Regions from separate parts of the Streptomyces sp. NPDC047880 genome, predicted to be linked through region 1. Evidence: riboswitches for the same ligand, from Rfam matches in the RefSeq annotation. Region 1 holds a riboswitch; the other holds the start of a gene.

Region 1 (6,996 bases):
TGGACGACGTGACGGTCTCCCGGCGGCACGTGGAGTTCCGCCGCGGTCAGGACGGGTCGTTCACGGTGGCCGACGTGGGCAGCCTGAACGGCACGTACGTCAACCGGGAGCGGATCGACCAGGTCGCCCTGAACAACGGCGACGAAGTGCAGATCGGCAAGTACCGGCTGGTCTTCTACGCCAGCCAGCGGGGCTACTGACCGGGCTCCGTCCGGGCAGACCCAGCGAGGTCCATCCGTCAGGGAAGGTCCATGCTTCATACACCGAGCGGCGGTGCCGGGCACGGCGCCGCCGCCACGGACAGTGGGCTGATGAGCATCGGCGCTGTGCTGAGCGCGCTGCGTGGCGAGTTCCCCGAAGTGACCATCTCCAAGATCCGCTTCCTGGAGTCGGAAGGGCTCATCGAGCCGCGGCGGACCCCGTCGGGGTACCGCAAGTTCAGCGCCCATGACGTCGAGCGCCTCGGACACGTCCTGAGGATGCAGCGGGACCACTACCTGCCCCTGAAGGTGATCCGGGAGCACCTGGAGGCCATGGGGCGTGGTGAGGCGGTGGAGCTGCCGGCCGTGGGCCGTCAGCGGGACGGCGAAGCCGCCTCCCGGCCGCCCGAGCCGCCCACGGCGGCCAGGATCGGGCGCGACGAGTTGCTCGCCGCCGTCGGTGTGGAGGGGCAGGAGCTGGAGGAGTGGGAGTCCTACGGGCTCCTCACCCCATTGGAGGACGGGGTCTACGACGCCGGGTCGGTCGCCATCGCGCTGCTCGTCGTGGAGCTCGGGCGGTTCGGGATCGAGCCGCGGCACCTGCGGGCCTTGAAGGCCTCCGCCGACCGGGAGGCCGGGCTCGTGGACCAGGTGGTGGCGCCGTTGAGGCGGCACCGGAACCCGCAGACCCGGGCTCACGCCGAGGACCGCACCAGGGAACTGGCGGGGCTCACGGTGAAGCTGCATGCTGCGCTGGTGCAGACGGCGCTCGGGGTGCGGCTCCCCTGAGGCAGCCGGGTGCCGGCGAGGCCGGATCAGGTGCCCGATCCCGGCCCGACTACCCAAACATCCCGGGCACGGCCTAGGGTTGCTGTGTGAACGAGCTCGATGTCGTAGGTGTCCGGGTCGAAATGCCCTCCAACCAACCGATCGTGCTGCTGCGTGAAGTGGGAGGCGACCGTTACCTCCCCATCTGGATCGGACCGGGGGAGGCGACGGCGATCGCTTTCGCCCAGCAGGGCATGGCCCCCGCGCGGCCGCTGACACACGACCTGTTCAAGGACGTGCTGGAGGCCGTCGGCCAGGAGCTCACGGAAGTGCGCATCACGGACCTGCGTGAGGGCGTCTTCTACGCGGAGCTGGTCTTCGCCAGTGGCGTCGAGGTGAGCGCCCGCCCGTCCGACGCCATAGCGCTCGCGCTGCGCACCGGGACGCCGATCTACGGCAGTGACACGGTGCTCGACGACGCCGGAATCGCGATCCCGGACGAGCAGGAGGACGAGGTGGAGAAGTTCCGCGAGTTCCTCGACCAGATCTCCCCGGAGGACTTCGGCAGCAGCAGCCAGTGAGCTCCTGCGGAGCGGCTGCGGCTTGATGGACGCACGGGCGGCCCGACGGACGATGTGGTCCGTGACGGGGCCGCCCGCCGTATGTGACGGGTGAAATGCCCGCATGTGCCGGGGGCTCATGAGAGCGTCACAAGGCCCGTTCGGGCACATTCGGCTAGCCTTTCCCCGCGACGGGGCACGGGAAACCACTCTCAGGGTGATTATCACTCGGCGTGGCGAGTGTGGCGATCGTTGACGCACCCCTGGTGACTGCCTACCGTCGAGAAGGCAGGTCAAGGACGGAGGTCGGCGTGAGAAGCAGCGGCGACGGTACGGCTGGGGGCGGCCCCGAGCGCAGTCTCAGGGTGAGCGGTCCGTACCCTCCCCCCGGCTCCCGGCCTTTCCCGGGCGGGGGACGCCCTCAGCCCGGTGGTGCGACGGACCACGCTCCGCAGCGACCGACAGCGGTGCCGAGCAGCGGAGAGGCGACGTCCATGGCGTCCGAGCAGATCGGCTATCGCGGCCCCACGGCCTGTGCGGCCGCCGGTATCACCTACCGGCAGCTGGACTACTGGGCCCGCACCGGGCTCGTGGAGCCGAGTGTGCGCCCCGCCTACGGGTCCGGGACGCAGCGGCTGTACAGCTTCCGGGACGTGGTCGTCCTGAAGATCGTCAAGCGGTTCCTCGACACCGGGGTGTCGCTGCAGAACATCCGCACCGCCGTCCAGCACCTCAGGGAACGCGGTTTCAGCGACCTCGAGCGCATGACGTTGATGAGTGACGGCGCGACGGTCTACGAGTGCACCTCGCCCGACGAGGTCCACGCCCTGCTGCAGGGGGGCCAGGGGGTCTTCGGTATCGCCGTCGGGGTGGTGTGGCGGGACGTCGAGAGCGCGCTGTCCCAGCTGCACGGCGAGCGGATCGACACCGGTGAGACGCTGATCGGGCCCAACCCGGCGGACGAGCTGGCACGTCGGCGGAACCGGGCCGTCTGAGCCGCCCGGTCGCGGGGAAGCACGCGGTCACACGAGGCAGGGCGTTTCCGCACCGATGTTCCTGAGGGGCACTGCCGGGTGCGCGTGATCGCTTCTGAAGGGCGGCCCCGAGCCGTGCGTGGTGCTGGTGAGGCGCGCTGCCCGGTCGTGAGCGTTTCCATCGCGACCTGGCGTCGCCAGGCGCTGAGCGGCTCCGCATGGGCCGTCGCGGGTGGTCGAGCAGGGCGTTGTCAGTGGCGTAGGGCAGCATCAAAGGTGTGAGAACCGCGCCCACGATCCTGCATCTCGACATGGATGCCTTCTACGCCTCGGTGGAGCAGGCGTCCAAGCCGAGTCTGCGCGGGAAGGCCGTGGTCGTGGGCGGGCTCGGGCCGCGCGGGGTCGTGGCGACGGCGTCCTACGAGGCGCGGGTCTTCGGGGTGCACTCGGCGATGCCCATGGGGCAGGCCCGGCGGCTCGCGCCGAACGCCGCGTATCTCGTGCCGCGCTTCAATCTCTACCGATCGATCAGCGAGCGGGTGATGGAGCTGCTGCGGGCGTTGTCGCCGCTGGTGGAGCCGCTGAGCCTGGACGAGGCGTTCGTGGACCTGGAGGCCGGGGGAGTGGCCTGGGACGAGGCGTCGGCGCGGCTGGCCGGGGCCAAGCTGCGCGCGGACATCCGGGCCGTCACGGGGCTCACCGGGTCGGTGGGGCTCGCCGCCTCCAAGATGCTCGCCAAGATCGCCTCGGAGGAGGCCAAGCCCGACGGGCTGGTGGTCATCGAGCCGGGGACCGAGCGGGCGATGCTCGGGCCGATGCCGGTGCGGATCCTGCCGGGGGTGGGGCCGGCGACGGGCGACCATCTGAGGCGGGCCGGGATCACCACGGTGGAGGAGATCGTCGAGGCGGGCGAGGACGAACTGGTCCGGCTGCTGGGCAAGGCGCACGGGCACGGTCTCTACGCGATGGCCCTGGCACGGGACGACCGGCCCGTGGTGGCCGAGCGCGAGGCGAAGTCGGTGTCGGTCGAGGACACCTACGACGTGGACATCCACGACCGGACGCGGGTCGGGCTGGAGGTGCAGCGGTTGGCCGAGCGGTGCGTGCGGCGGCTGCGCGGCGCCGGGCTCTCCGGGCGGACGATCGTCCTGAAGGTGCGCCGCTACGACTTCTCGACGCTCACCCGCTCCGAGACGCTGCGCGGCCCCACGGACGACCCCGCAGTCGTCCGGGAGGCGGCGGCCCGGTTGCTGGACTCCGTCGACACGACCGGCGGGGTGCGGCTGCTCGGGGTGGGTGTGAGCGGGCTCGCCGACTACACGCAGGAAGACCTGTTCGCCCAGGCGGCGGGGGAGCGGGCGGTCGAGGAGAGTTCGGTCGAGGAGCATCCCGTGGCGCCGGCCGAGGAGCAGCCCTCGCTCGCCGAACGGCGCTGGCCCGCCGGGCACGACGTGCGGCACGCCGAGTTCGGGCACGGGTGGGTGCAGGGCAGCGGCCTGGGGCGGGTCACCGTACGGTTCGAGACGCCCGCCTCCGAGCCGGGGCGGGTGCGGACCTTCCGGGTCGACGATCCGGATCTGGAAGCGGCGGATCCGCTGCCTCTGGTGTTACGGGGGGAGGGAGGGCAGGCCGCTGAGGCGGGACCTCAGGCTGTTTCGTCGGTGCCCGCGAGCTTGCCGAAGTCGTGGTCCGGGAGCGGGGGCGGAGCGGCGACGTCGAGTCCGTAGTGGTGGTAGAGCTGCAGTTCCTGCTCGGGAGAGAGGTGGCGGCCCACTCCGAAGTCGGGGGCGTCCTTGATCAGGGCTCTCTCGAAGGGCACGTGCAGGGCACCCTCGATCAGTTCGCTGGGCTCCAGGGGGACGAAGGCGTCCCTGCTGAACAGGCCGGTCCGTATGGCCGCCCACTCCGGCTCGCCGGTGGCGTCGTCGAGGTAGACCTCGTCGATGGTGCCGATCCTGGTCCCGTTGCGGTCGAAGGCCTTGCGGCCGATCAGGTTGCGCGGATCGATATCGGTTCGCACGGGCCCTCCACATGGTCGCAACTCATACGTAGACACTACAAAACGGTACAAGTGGGTATGCGGCCACTCGAAGGTTCGTGCGTTGACCTCGCTGGTACGCTGGCATCGGCTGTTGACCCCGTGCGGGAGAGTCCTCCAGACACCATCGGAGGCGCCGAAGGAGCAAATCCTCCCCGGAATCTCTCAGGCTCACGTACCGCACGGACGAGGTCACTCTGGAAAGCAGGGCGGGTGTCGACGGCTTCCGCTCTCACCGACGGTGAAAGCCGGAGGCCTTCGGGCGATCCGGTGAAGCTCTCAGGTTGAGATGACAGAGGGGGAGGCCGTCCGGGTACCCGTGCCGTGGTGCCCCTCGAAGGTCGTGTCGACCAGGAGGCCTCCGTAATGACCGCCCACCGCATTCCGCTCTCCGAGCTCGAAGAGGCAGTCCCCTTCGAGCAGCGCCACATCGGCCCCGACCACGAGGCCTGCGCCAAGATGCTCGCGCACGTCGGCTACGGCTCGCTGGACGAGCTGACCGCCGCCGCGGTCCCGGCCGTGATCAAGAGCGCCGAGGCGCTGGATCTGCCCGGAGCCCGCAGTGAAGCCGAAGTGATCGCCGAGCTGCGTTCCCTCGCCGACCGCAACCAGGTCCTCGGCTCCATGATCGGCCTCGGCTACTACGGCACCTTCACGCCGCCGGTCATCATGCGCAACGTCATGGAGAACCCGTCCTGGTACACGGCCTACACGCCGTACCAGCCGGAGATCTCGCAGGGCCGGCTGGAGGCGCTGCTCAACTTCCAGACCATGGTCGCCGACCTGACCGGACTGCCGACCTCGGGCGCCTCCCTGCTCGACGAGGGCACCGCGGCCGCCGAGGCCATGGCGCTGTCGCGGCGCCTGGGCAAGAACAAGAAGGGCCTGTTCCTGGTCGACGCGGACACGCTGCCGCAGACCATCGCCGTGATCCAGACCCGCGCCGAGCCGACCGGCGTCGAGGTCGTCGTCGCCGACCTGAGCGAGGGCATCCCCGACGAGATCGCCGAGCGCGAGATCAACGGCGTGCTGCTCCAGTACCCGGGCGCCTCCGGTGCCGTGCGGGACATCAAGCCGGTCATCGACCGGGCGCACGAGCTCGGGGCGCTCGTCACCGTCGCTGCCGACCTGCTCGCGCTGACGCTGCTGAAGTCGCCCGGGGAGCTCGGCGCGGACATCGCCGTCGGCACGACCCAGCGCTTCGGCGTCCCCATGGGCTTCGGCGGTCCGCACGCCGGCTACATGGCGGTCCAGGACAAGATGGCGCGCAGCCTGCCCGGGCGGCTCGTCGGCGTGTCCGTGGACGCCGACGGCAACAGGGCCTACCGACTGGCCCTGCAGACGCGTGAGCAGCACATCCGCCGGGAGAAGGCCACCAGCAACATCTGCACCGCGCAGGTGCTGCTCGCCGTCATGGCCGGCATGTACGCCGTCTACCACGGCCCCGAGGGCCTCAAGGGCATCGCGCGGCGCACCCACCGGTACGCCACGGTGCTCGCCGCCGGACTCGCGGGCGGCGGTGTCGAGGTCGTGCACGGCTCTTACTTCGACACCCTGACCGTGCGCGTCGAGGGCCGGGCCGGCGAGGTCGTGGCCGCCGCGCGGGACAACGGGGTCAACCTGCGCCTCGTCGACGCCGACCACGTCTCCATCGCCTGCGACGAGACCACCACGCGCGCCCAGCTGCGCGCCGTATGGGCGGCCTTCGGCGTCGAGGGAGTCGTCGAGGCGCTCGACGCGGCCACCGAGGACGGTCTTCCCGGTGCGCTGCTGCGCACCGACGACTACCTGACCCACCCCGTCTTCCACCAGCACCGCTCCGAGACCGCCATGCTGCGCTACCTGCGCAAGCTGGCCGACCGCGACTACGCGCTCGACCGGGGCATGATCCCGCTGGGCTCCTGCACCATGAAGCTCAACGCGACCACCGAGATGGAGCCCGTCACCTGGCCCGAATTCGGGCAGCTGCACCCCTTCGCGCCCGCCGAGCAGGCCGGTGGCTACCTCACCCTCATCCACGAGCTGGAGGACCGGCTCGCCGAGGTCACCGGCTACGACAAGGTGTCCCTCCAGCCGAACGCCGGGTCGCAGGGCGAGCTGGCCGGTCTGCTGGCCGTCCGCGGGTACCACCGGGCCAACGGGGACGAGCAGCGCACCGTCTGCCTGATCCCGTCGTCCGCGCACGGCACCAACGCGGCCAGTGCGGTGATGGCGGGCATGAAGGTCGTCGTCGTGAAGACCGCCGAGGACGGCGAGATCGACGTCGAGGACCTGCGGGCCAAGATCGAGCAGTACCGCGACCAGCTGGCCGTGCTCATGATCACGTACCCGTCCACGCACGGTGTGTTCGAGGAGCACGTCGCCGACATCTGCGCGCAGGTGCACGAGGCGGGCGGGCAGGTCTACGTCGACGGGGCCAACCTGAACGCGCTCGTCGGGCTCGCCAAGCCGGGGCA
Region 2 (6,996 bases), on a different contig from region 1:
TCCATGTTCCCGTACTGGGCGTCGGGCGAGCCGGCCTGACCCTGCCACAGGAGCATCCAGATCTGGCCGGTGTGCGGGGTCGCGAGCGCGCGCAGGAGTGCCTCGTAGGCGTCGTAACGCCCGGGCGTGACCTGGCGCAGCATGTGCTCGACCTGTCCGGCCGCGGCCGTGCCGCTCGCGCTCACCTTTACCGCCCCTTCGTACAACGCCTCGACGGTGTCCTAGCTTAAGCCCGCAGGGGAGCCCGGGGATTATGCCGCCGGGCGGGTGCGGGTCGCGTGTGGTGGGTCGCGCCCCCGCGGCGGAGCCGCATGACGATACAGCCCCGCGCCCCCGTGGCGGCTGCCCTACCGCTGGTAGAAGGGCCGGACCCGTTCCCTCATCCAGGCGCCCACCGGGTCTTCCGTCACGTCGAGCAGCACCAGGTTGACCGGCCAGGGGGCCGGGGCGGTGGTGACGGCCCGGGTGAGGGCGTCCAGGGGCAGGACGCGCAGGTCGCCCTCCCACTGGGAGAGTTCGACGCCGACGAACATCACCGGGTCGGCGGTCTCGATCGCGGCGAGGCAGCGGCGGGCGGTGACGACGACGCCGGTCGCCTCGAACTCCGCGGCGGCGGCGGCCAGGAAGTCCAGCGGGTCGTCCTGCCAGTCGGGCTCGAAGAGGCGGACCCGGCCGCCGCTCGCGGGGCCGTCCAGCGGGGTCCGGCCGGCCCGGCACAGCTCGGCCACGGCGGGCGGCGGGAGCGGGATGCCGACCACACCGCCCGGGTTGACGGCTATCCCCGCGTGCGGCGGCAGGCCGCGGGCGAACTCCACCGCGGGGGCGATGGTGTACGACATGTGCGAGCCGGCGACCTGGCGGAACTGCTCCTCGGAGCTGAACACCGGTACGAACGCCTGGCCGTCGATCTCGATGCCGGGCAGGTCGAGGGGGCCGCTGTGCGGGCCGCCGCCGTTGGGCAGCGGGATCCAGACGAAGCTCCGGCCCAGCACCTCGACGATCCGCCCGCCGGCCGCCGGTCCGGCGCCGAGGGAGGCCGAGAGCACCTCCTCCAGCTCGTTGCCGGGCCAACCGCCGTGCGGGTGGGTCTGCGTGTGCGCCGGGAAGTCCGCGGAGAAGTCCGCCGGGATGTCCATCTGCCTACCGCCTGCCTGGAACCACTGCTGTGGGTCAAAAGGCTAACGGCTGACGGACTCGGGGCGGCATGGGTGATGCCGGACCGCGGGCGCGTGTGCGGTTCAGCCCGTGAAGCCGATTCTGCGGAGGCCGTCCGCCGCGTCCCGGTCGGCCAGGACGGCAGAACCGCAGCCGGCGGGGAGGTCTCCGCGCTCCACCGCGCGCAGCAGGCGGGTGCTCGCCGCGCGGTGGCGCAGGAACGCGTAGCGCGAGACGCCGCGGCCGCGGTCGCGCTGACCGGCCAGGGCCTCTTCGGGCGTGACGTCGAGGAGGAGCAGGTGCAGGGTGCCGCCGCGGCGGCGGGCCTCGCGGGCGAGCCAGCGGCGGACCCAGGCCTGCGTGCCGCAGTCGTGGACGACGACGCCCTCGCCCGTGCGCAGGGCGCGGCGCAGTCCGGCGTAGTGGGCGAGGCGGACGAACGGGCGGTAGAGCGCGTACGGCAGGGCACGCGGCATGCGGCGGGCCCAGCGGTCGCGGGTGTCCTGGGAGTCGATGCGCCGGCCCGGCACGGTGCGCCGCATCAGCGTGGACTTGCCGCTGCCCGGCAGGCCCGTGACCACGACGAGGTCGCGGGGGCCGAACAGCAGCGCGTGCGGGCTCCGGCCGGCACGGTCGCGCAGATCGCGGACGACCGGCGCCGGTGCCGGTGCCGGAGTGCTGACCGCCCGGGCCCGGGCGGCCGGCTGCTCGGGCAGCGCGATGCCCGTCGTCGCGTACGCGGTGGTCCTGTTCACCGTGATCGTCCTCCCCTGGGGCCAGGTACGGAGTCCCATCCCCGCCGAGTGTAAAGAGAAGGTAATGCCGCACGCCTCTCCATTTGGTGCTCGTCCTGCAACAGGGCTGCTACAGGTCACCGTGCCCGACGCGTGGGACGCGTGCACTCCCCCTGTGAAAGGTCCCCCTGCCGCGCCGGAAGGATGCGTGCAATGATGTGCGCGCCAACTGCATACCGGCCGTTTGAATCCGCGCGGGAGAGTTCCCAGCACCGCAAGAGCTGGGGCGCCGAAGGAGCAAGTCCCTCCCTTGAATCTCTCAGGCCCCGTTACCGCGCGGGCGAGGCACATCTGAAAAGCGGGCCACCTCCTCCGCACGCGAGGCGTGGCCCCACCCAAGGTGCAAGCCGTGTCCCGAGTGGTCATGGCGAACCTCTCAGGTTCCGATGACAGATGGGGAGGAACGACCTCGCCCGTCATGCCCCTGGGAGACACCGACCGTGAGCAGTACAGGAGAACTCCGTCACACCGCGCTCGATGCCCTGCATCGCTCGCTCGGCGCGACGATGACCGACTTCGCCGGCTGGGACATGCCCCTGCGCTACGGCTCCGAGCGCGACGAGCACACCGCGGTGCGCACGAAGGCAGGCCTCTTCGACCTCTCCCACATGGGCGAGATCACCGTCACCGGCCCGCAGGCCGCCGCCCTGCTGGACTTCGCCCTGGTGGGCAACATCGGCGGTGTGAAGCCGGGCCGGGCCCGCTACACCATGATCTGCCGGGCCGACGGCGGCATCCTGGACGACCTGATCGTCTACCGGCTGGGCGAGACCGAGTACATGGTGGTCGCCAACGCCTCCAACGCCCAGGTGGTGCTGGACGCGCTGACCGAGCGCGCCGCCGGTTTCGACGCCGAGGTGCGCGACGACCGGGACGCCTACGCGCTGCTCGCCGTCCAGGGCCCGCAGTCGCCCGGGATCCTGGCGTCCCTCACCGACGCCGACCTCGACGGCCTGAAGTACTACGCCGGGCTGCCCGGCACGGTCGCGGGCGTCCCGGCCCTGATCGCCCGGACCGGCTACACCGGCGAGGACGGCTTCGAGCTGTTCGTGAAGCCCGAGCACGCCGTCGAGCTGTGGCAGGCCCTGACCAAGGCCGGCGAGGGTGTCGGCCTGGTCCCGTGCGGGCTGTCCTGCCGCGACACGCTGCGCCTGGAGGCGGGCATGCCGCTGTACGGGCACGAACTGACCACCTCCCTCACCCCCTTCGACGCCGGGCTCGGCCGGGTGGTGAAGTTCGAGAAGGAGGGCGACTTCGTGGGGCGCGAGGCCCTGCGCGAGGCCGCCGCCCGCGCCGAGCAGAACCCGCCGCGCGTCCTGGTCGGACTCGTCGCCGAGGGTCGCCGCGTCCCGCGCGCCGGGTACGCGGTCGTCGCCGGCGGCGAGGTGATCGGCGAGGTCACCTCCGGCGCTCCCTCCCCCACCCTCGGCAAGCCGATCGCGATGGCGTACGTCGACGCCGGGCACGCCGCGCCCGGCACGGCCGGCGTGGGCGTGGACATCCGGGGCAGTCACGAGCCGTACGAGGTCGTGGCGCTGCCGTTCTACAAGCGCCAGAAGTAGACACTGGCCGGAGGGCCGCGGCAGCGGCCCCGTGCCCGTCGTCCCAGCTCATCAGCAGTCCCCCTTCCACAGCACTCCCGCGCGTACAGGAGAATCCAGGCCATGAGCAACCCCAACGAGCTGCGCTACAGCAAGGAGCACGAGTGGCTGTCGGCCGCCGAGGACGGCGTGTCGACGGTCGGCATCACGGAGCACGCGGCCAACGCGCTCGGCGATGTCGTGTTCGTCCAGCTTCCCGAGGTCGGTGACTCCGTGTCCGCCGGCGAGACCTGCGGCGAGCTGGAGTCGACCAAGTCCGTGTCCGACCTGTACTCCCCCGTGTCCGGTGAGGTCACCGAGGTCAACGAGGACGTCGTGAACGACCCGTCGCTGGTGAACTCGGCCCCCTTCGAGGGTGGCTGGCTGTTCAAGGTGCGGGTCACGGACGAGCCGGGCGACCTGCTCTCCGCCGACGAGTACACCGCGTTCTCCGCCGGCTGAGGAGTCGTATGTCCGTCCTGAACACACCCCTGCACGAGCTCGACCCGGCCGTCGCCGCGGCGGTCGACGCCGAGCTGCACCGCCAGCAGTCCACCCTCGAGATGATCGCCTCGGAGAACTTCGCTCCGGTCGCGGTCATGGAGGCGCAGGGCTCGGTCCTCACCAACAAGTACGCCGAGGGCTACCCGGGCCGCCGCTACTACGGCGGCTGCGAGCACGTCGACGTGGTCGAGCAGATCGCGATCGACCGCATCAAGGAGCTGTTCGGCGCCGAGCACGCCAACGTGCAGCCGCACTCCGGTGCCCAGGCCAACGCGGCCGCGATGTTCGCGCTGCTCAAGCCGGGCGACACCATCATGGGTCTGAACCTCGCCCACGGCGGTCACCTGACTCACGGCATGAAGATCAACTTCTCCGGCAAGCTCTACGACGTCGTCGCCTACCACGTGGGCGAGGACGGCCGGGTCGACATGGCCGAGGTGGAGCGGCTGGCGAAGGAGTCCAAGCCGAAGCTGATCGTCGCCGGCTGGTCGGCGTACCCGCGGCAGCTGGACTTCGCCGCGTTCCGCCGCATCGCGGACGAGGTCGGCGCGTACCTGATGGTCGACATGGCGCACTTCGCCGGGCTCGTGGCGGCGGGGCTGCACCCCAACCCGGTGCCGCACGCGCACGTGGTCACCACCACGACCCACAAGACCCTCGGCGGCCCGCGCGGCGGTGTGATCCTCTCCACGGCCGAACTCGCCAAGAAGATCAACTCCGCTGTCTTCCCCGGTCAGCAGGGCGGTCCGCTGGAGCACGTGATCGCCGCCAAGGCGGTCGCCTTCAAGGTCGCCGCCTCGGAGGACTTCAAGGAGCGCCAGCGCCGTACGCTGGAGGGTGCCCGCATCCTGGCCGAGCGTCTGGTCAAGGACGACGTCCGGGCCGTGGGCGTGGACGTCCTGTCCGGCGGCACGGACGTGCACCTGGTCCTGGTCGACCTGCGCCACTCGGAGCTGGACGGGCAGCAGGCAGAGGACCGCCTCCACGAGGTGGGCATCACCGTCAACCGGAACGCGATCCCGAACGACCCGCGTCCGCCGATGGTGACGTCCGGTCTGCGGATCGGCACCCCGGCCCTGGCCACCCGCGGGTTCCAGGCCGAGGACTTCGCGGAGGTCGCGGACGTCATCGCCGAGGCGCTGAAGCCGTCCTACGATGCCGAGGCCCTCAAGGCACGGGTGAAGGCCCTGGCCGACAAGCACCCGCTGTACCCGGGTCTGAACAAGTAAAGAAGAAACCTTTCGGGTGCCGCCGCCCGTCAGTGGCGGGCGGCGGCACCCACCCCCTCTGCACCACCCCGTAGTCAGGAGTTCCCCCGTGGCCATCTCGGTCTTCGACCTGTTCTCGATCGGCATCGGCCCGTCCAGCTCCCACACCGTCGGCCCGATGCGGGCGGCCCGGATGTTCGCCCGGCGGCTGCGCAACGAGGAGCTGCTGGGGTCCGTCGCCTCGGTCCGCGCGGAGCTGTACGGATCGCTCGGCGCGACCGGCCACGGCCACGGCACGCCCAAGGCGGTGCTGCTCGGCCTGGAGGGCGACTCGCCGCGCACGGTCGACGTGGGGAGCGCCGACGAGCGGGTGGAGGCGATCAAGTCCGGCGGCCGGCTGAACCTGCTCGGCGAGCACGAGATCGCGTTCTCCTTCGACGACGACATGGTCCTGCACCGCCGCAAGGCCCTGCCGTACCACGCGAACGGCATGACGCTGTGGGCGTACGACGCCTCGGGCGCGGAGCTGCTGACGAAGACGTACTACTCGGTCGGCGGCGGGTTCGTCGTGGACGAGGAGGCGGTCGGCGCGGACCGCATCAAGCTCGACGACACCGTGCTGAAGTACCCCTTCCGCACGGGTGACGAGCTGCTGCGCCTGACCGAGGAGACCGGCCTGTCCATCTCCGCGCTGATGCTGGAGAACGAGCGGGCCTGGCGCACCGAGGACGAGATCCGCGAGGGCCTGCTGGAGATCTGGCAGGTGATGCGGGACTGCGTGGCACGCGGACTGTCCCAGGAGGGCATCCTGCCGGGCGGACTCAAGGTGCGCCGCCGTGCCGCGAACACCGCGCGCAAGCTGCGTTCCGAGGGCGACCCGCTGGCCCTCGCCATGGAGTGGATCACCCTCTACGCGATGGCGGTCAACGAGGAGAACGCCGCCGGCGGCCGGGTCGTCACCGCCCCCACGAACGGCGCCGCCGGCATCATCCCGGCGGTCCTGCACTACTACGTCAACTTCGTGCCCGGCGCCGACGAGGAGGGCGTGGTCCGCTTCCTGCTCGCCGCGGGCGCGATCGGCATGCTCTTCAAGGAGAACGCCTCCATCTCCGGCGCCGAGGTCGGCTGCCAGGGCGAGGTCGGATCCGCCTGCTCCATGGCCGCGGGCGCGCTGGCCGAGGTGCTCGGCGGCTCGCCCGAGCAGGTCGAGAACGCCGCGGAGATCGGCATGGAGCACAACCTCGGCCTGACCTGCGACCCGGTCGGCGGGCTGGTCCAGATCCCGTGCATCGAGCGCAACGGCATGGCCGCGGTCAAGGCCGTCACGGCCGCCCGCATGGCGATGCGCGGCGACGGCTCCCACAAGGTGTCGCTGGACAAGGTCATCAAGACGATGAAGGACACCGGCGCGGACATGTCGGTGAAGTACAAGGAGACGGCCCGGGGCGGGCTGGCGGTGAACATCATCGAGTGCTGAGCCCATCCCGCCGGACTTCTCAGCATGCGTCAGCTCGATCCTCGGGGCGGCCGTCGCGCCGTTCATCGCCGTGGCCCTGTGGCAGGCCGGGGACGGCTCGCCCTGGCTGGTGGGCGTCTACCTCCCGGCGATGGCGGTGCTCACGCTGGTCGCGCTCCTGATCGGCAAGGAGACCAAACACCTCTCCCTCGACTCGGGCGAGGCCGCATCCGTCACCGACGCGCCCGCTCCCCCGGTCACCTCCCCCGCCTCCTGAATCCGCCCTCTGTGCACGAGCG

Evidence for each region. Region 1 has a riboswitch for glycine ahead of gcvP (aminomethyl-transferring glycine dehydrogenase). Riboswitches for the same ligand answer to the same signal wherever they lie in the genome.
Region 2: linked by a shared signal. The riboswitch ahead of gcvT (glycine cleavage system aminomethyltransferase GcvT) and the one ahead of gcvP (aminomethyl-transferring glycine dehydrogenase) in region 1 are both predicted to bind glycine.

The regions. Positions count from the first base shown of each region.
Region 1 is NZ_JBEZOK010000009.1:6,545-13,540, forward strand. Features, by position in the region: gene AB0937_RS15860 (FHA domain-containing protein) at 1-200, shown strand, start outside; gene AB0937_RS15865 (MerR family transcriptional regulator) at 252-989, shown strand; gene AB0937_RS15870 (bifunctional nuclease family protein) at 1,076-1,549, shown strand; gene AB0937_RS15875 (MerR family transcriptional regulator) at 1,840-2,523, shown strand; gene AB0937_RS15880 (DNA polymerase IV) at 2,781-4,229, shown strand; gene AB0937_RS15885 (PRC-barrel domain-containing protein) at 4,148-4,522, opposite strand; glycine riboswitch at 4,636-4,731, shown strand; gene gcvP (aminomethyl-transferring glycine dehydrogenase) at 4,907-6,996, shown strand, end outside.
Region 2 is NZ_JBEZOK010000006.1:301,552-308,547, forward strand. Features, by position in the region: gene AB0937_RS12885 (enhanced serine sensitivity protein SseB C-terminal domain-containing protein) at 1-185, opposite strand, end outside; gene AB0937_RS12890 (enhanced serine sensitivity protein SseB) at 348-1,136, opposite strand; gene AB0937_RS12895 (AAA family ATPase) at 1,239-1,910, opposite strand; glycine riboswitch at 2,135-2,234, shown strand; gene gcvT (glycine cleavage system aminomethyltransferase GcvT) at 2,390-3,511, shown strand; gene gcvH (glycine cleavage system protein GcvH) at 3,614-3,991, shown strand; gene glyA (serine hydroxymethyltransferase) at 4,000-5,262, shown strand; gene AB0937_RS12915 (L-serine ammonia-lyase) at 5,351-6,718, shown strand; partial or broken gene AB0937_RS12920 (MFS transporter) at 6,747-6,974, shown strand.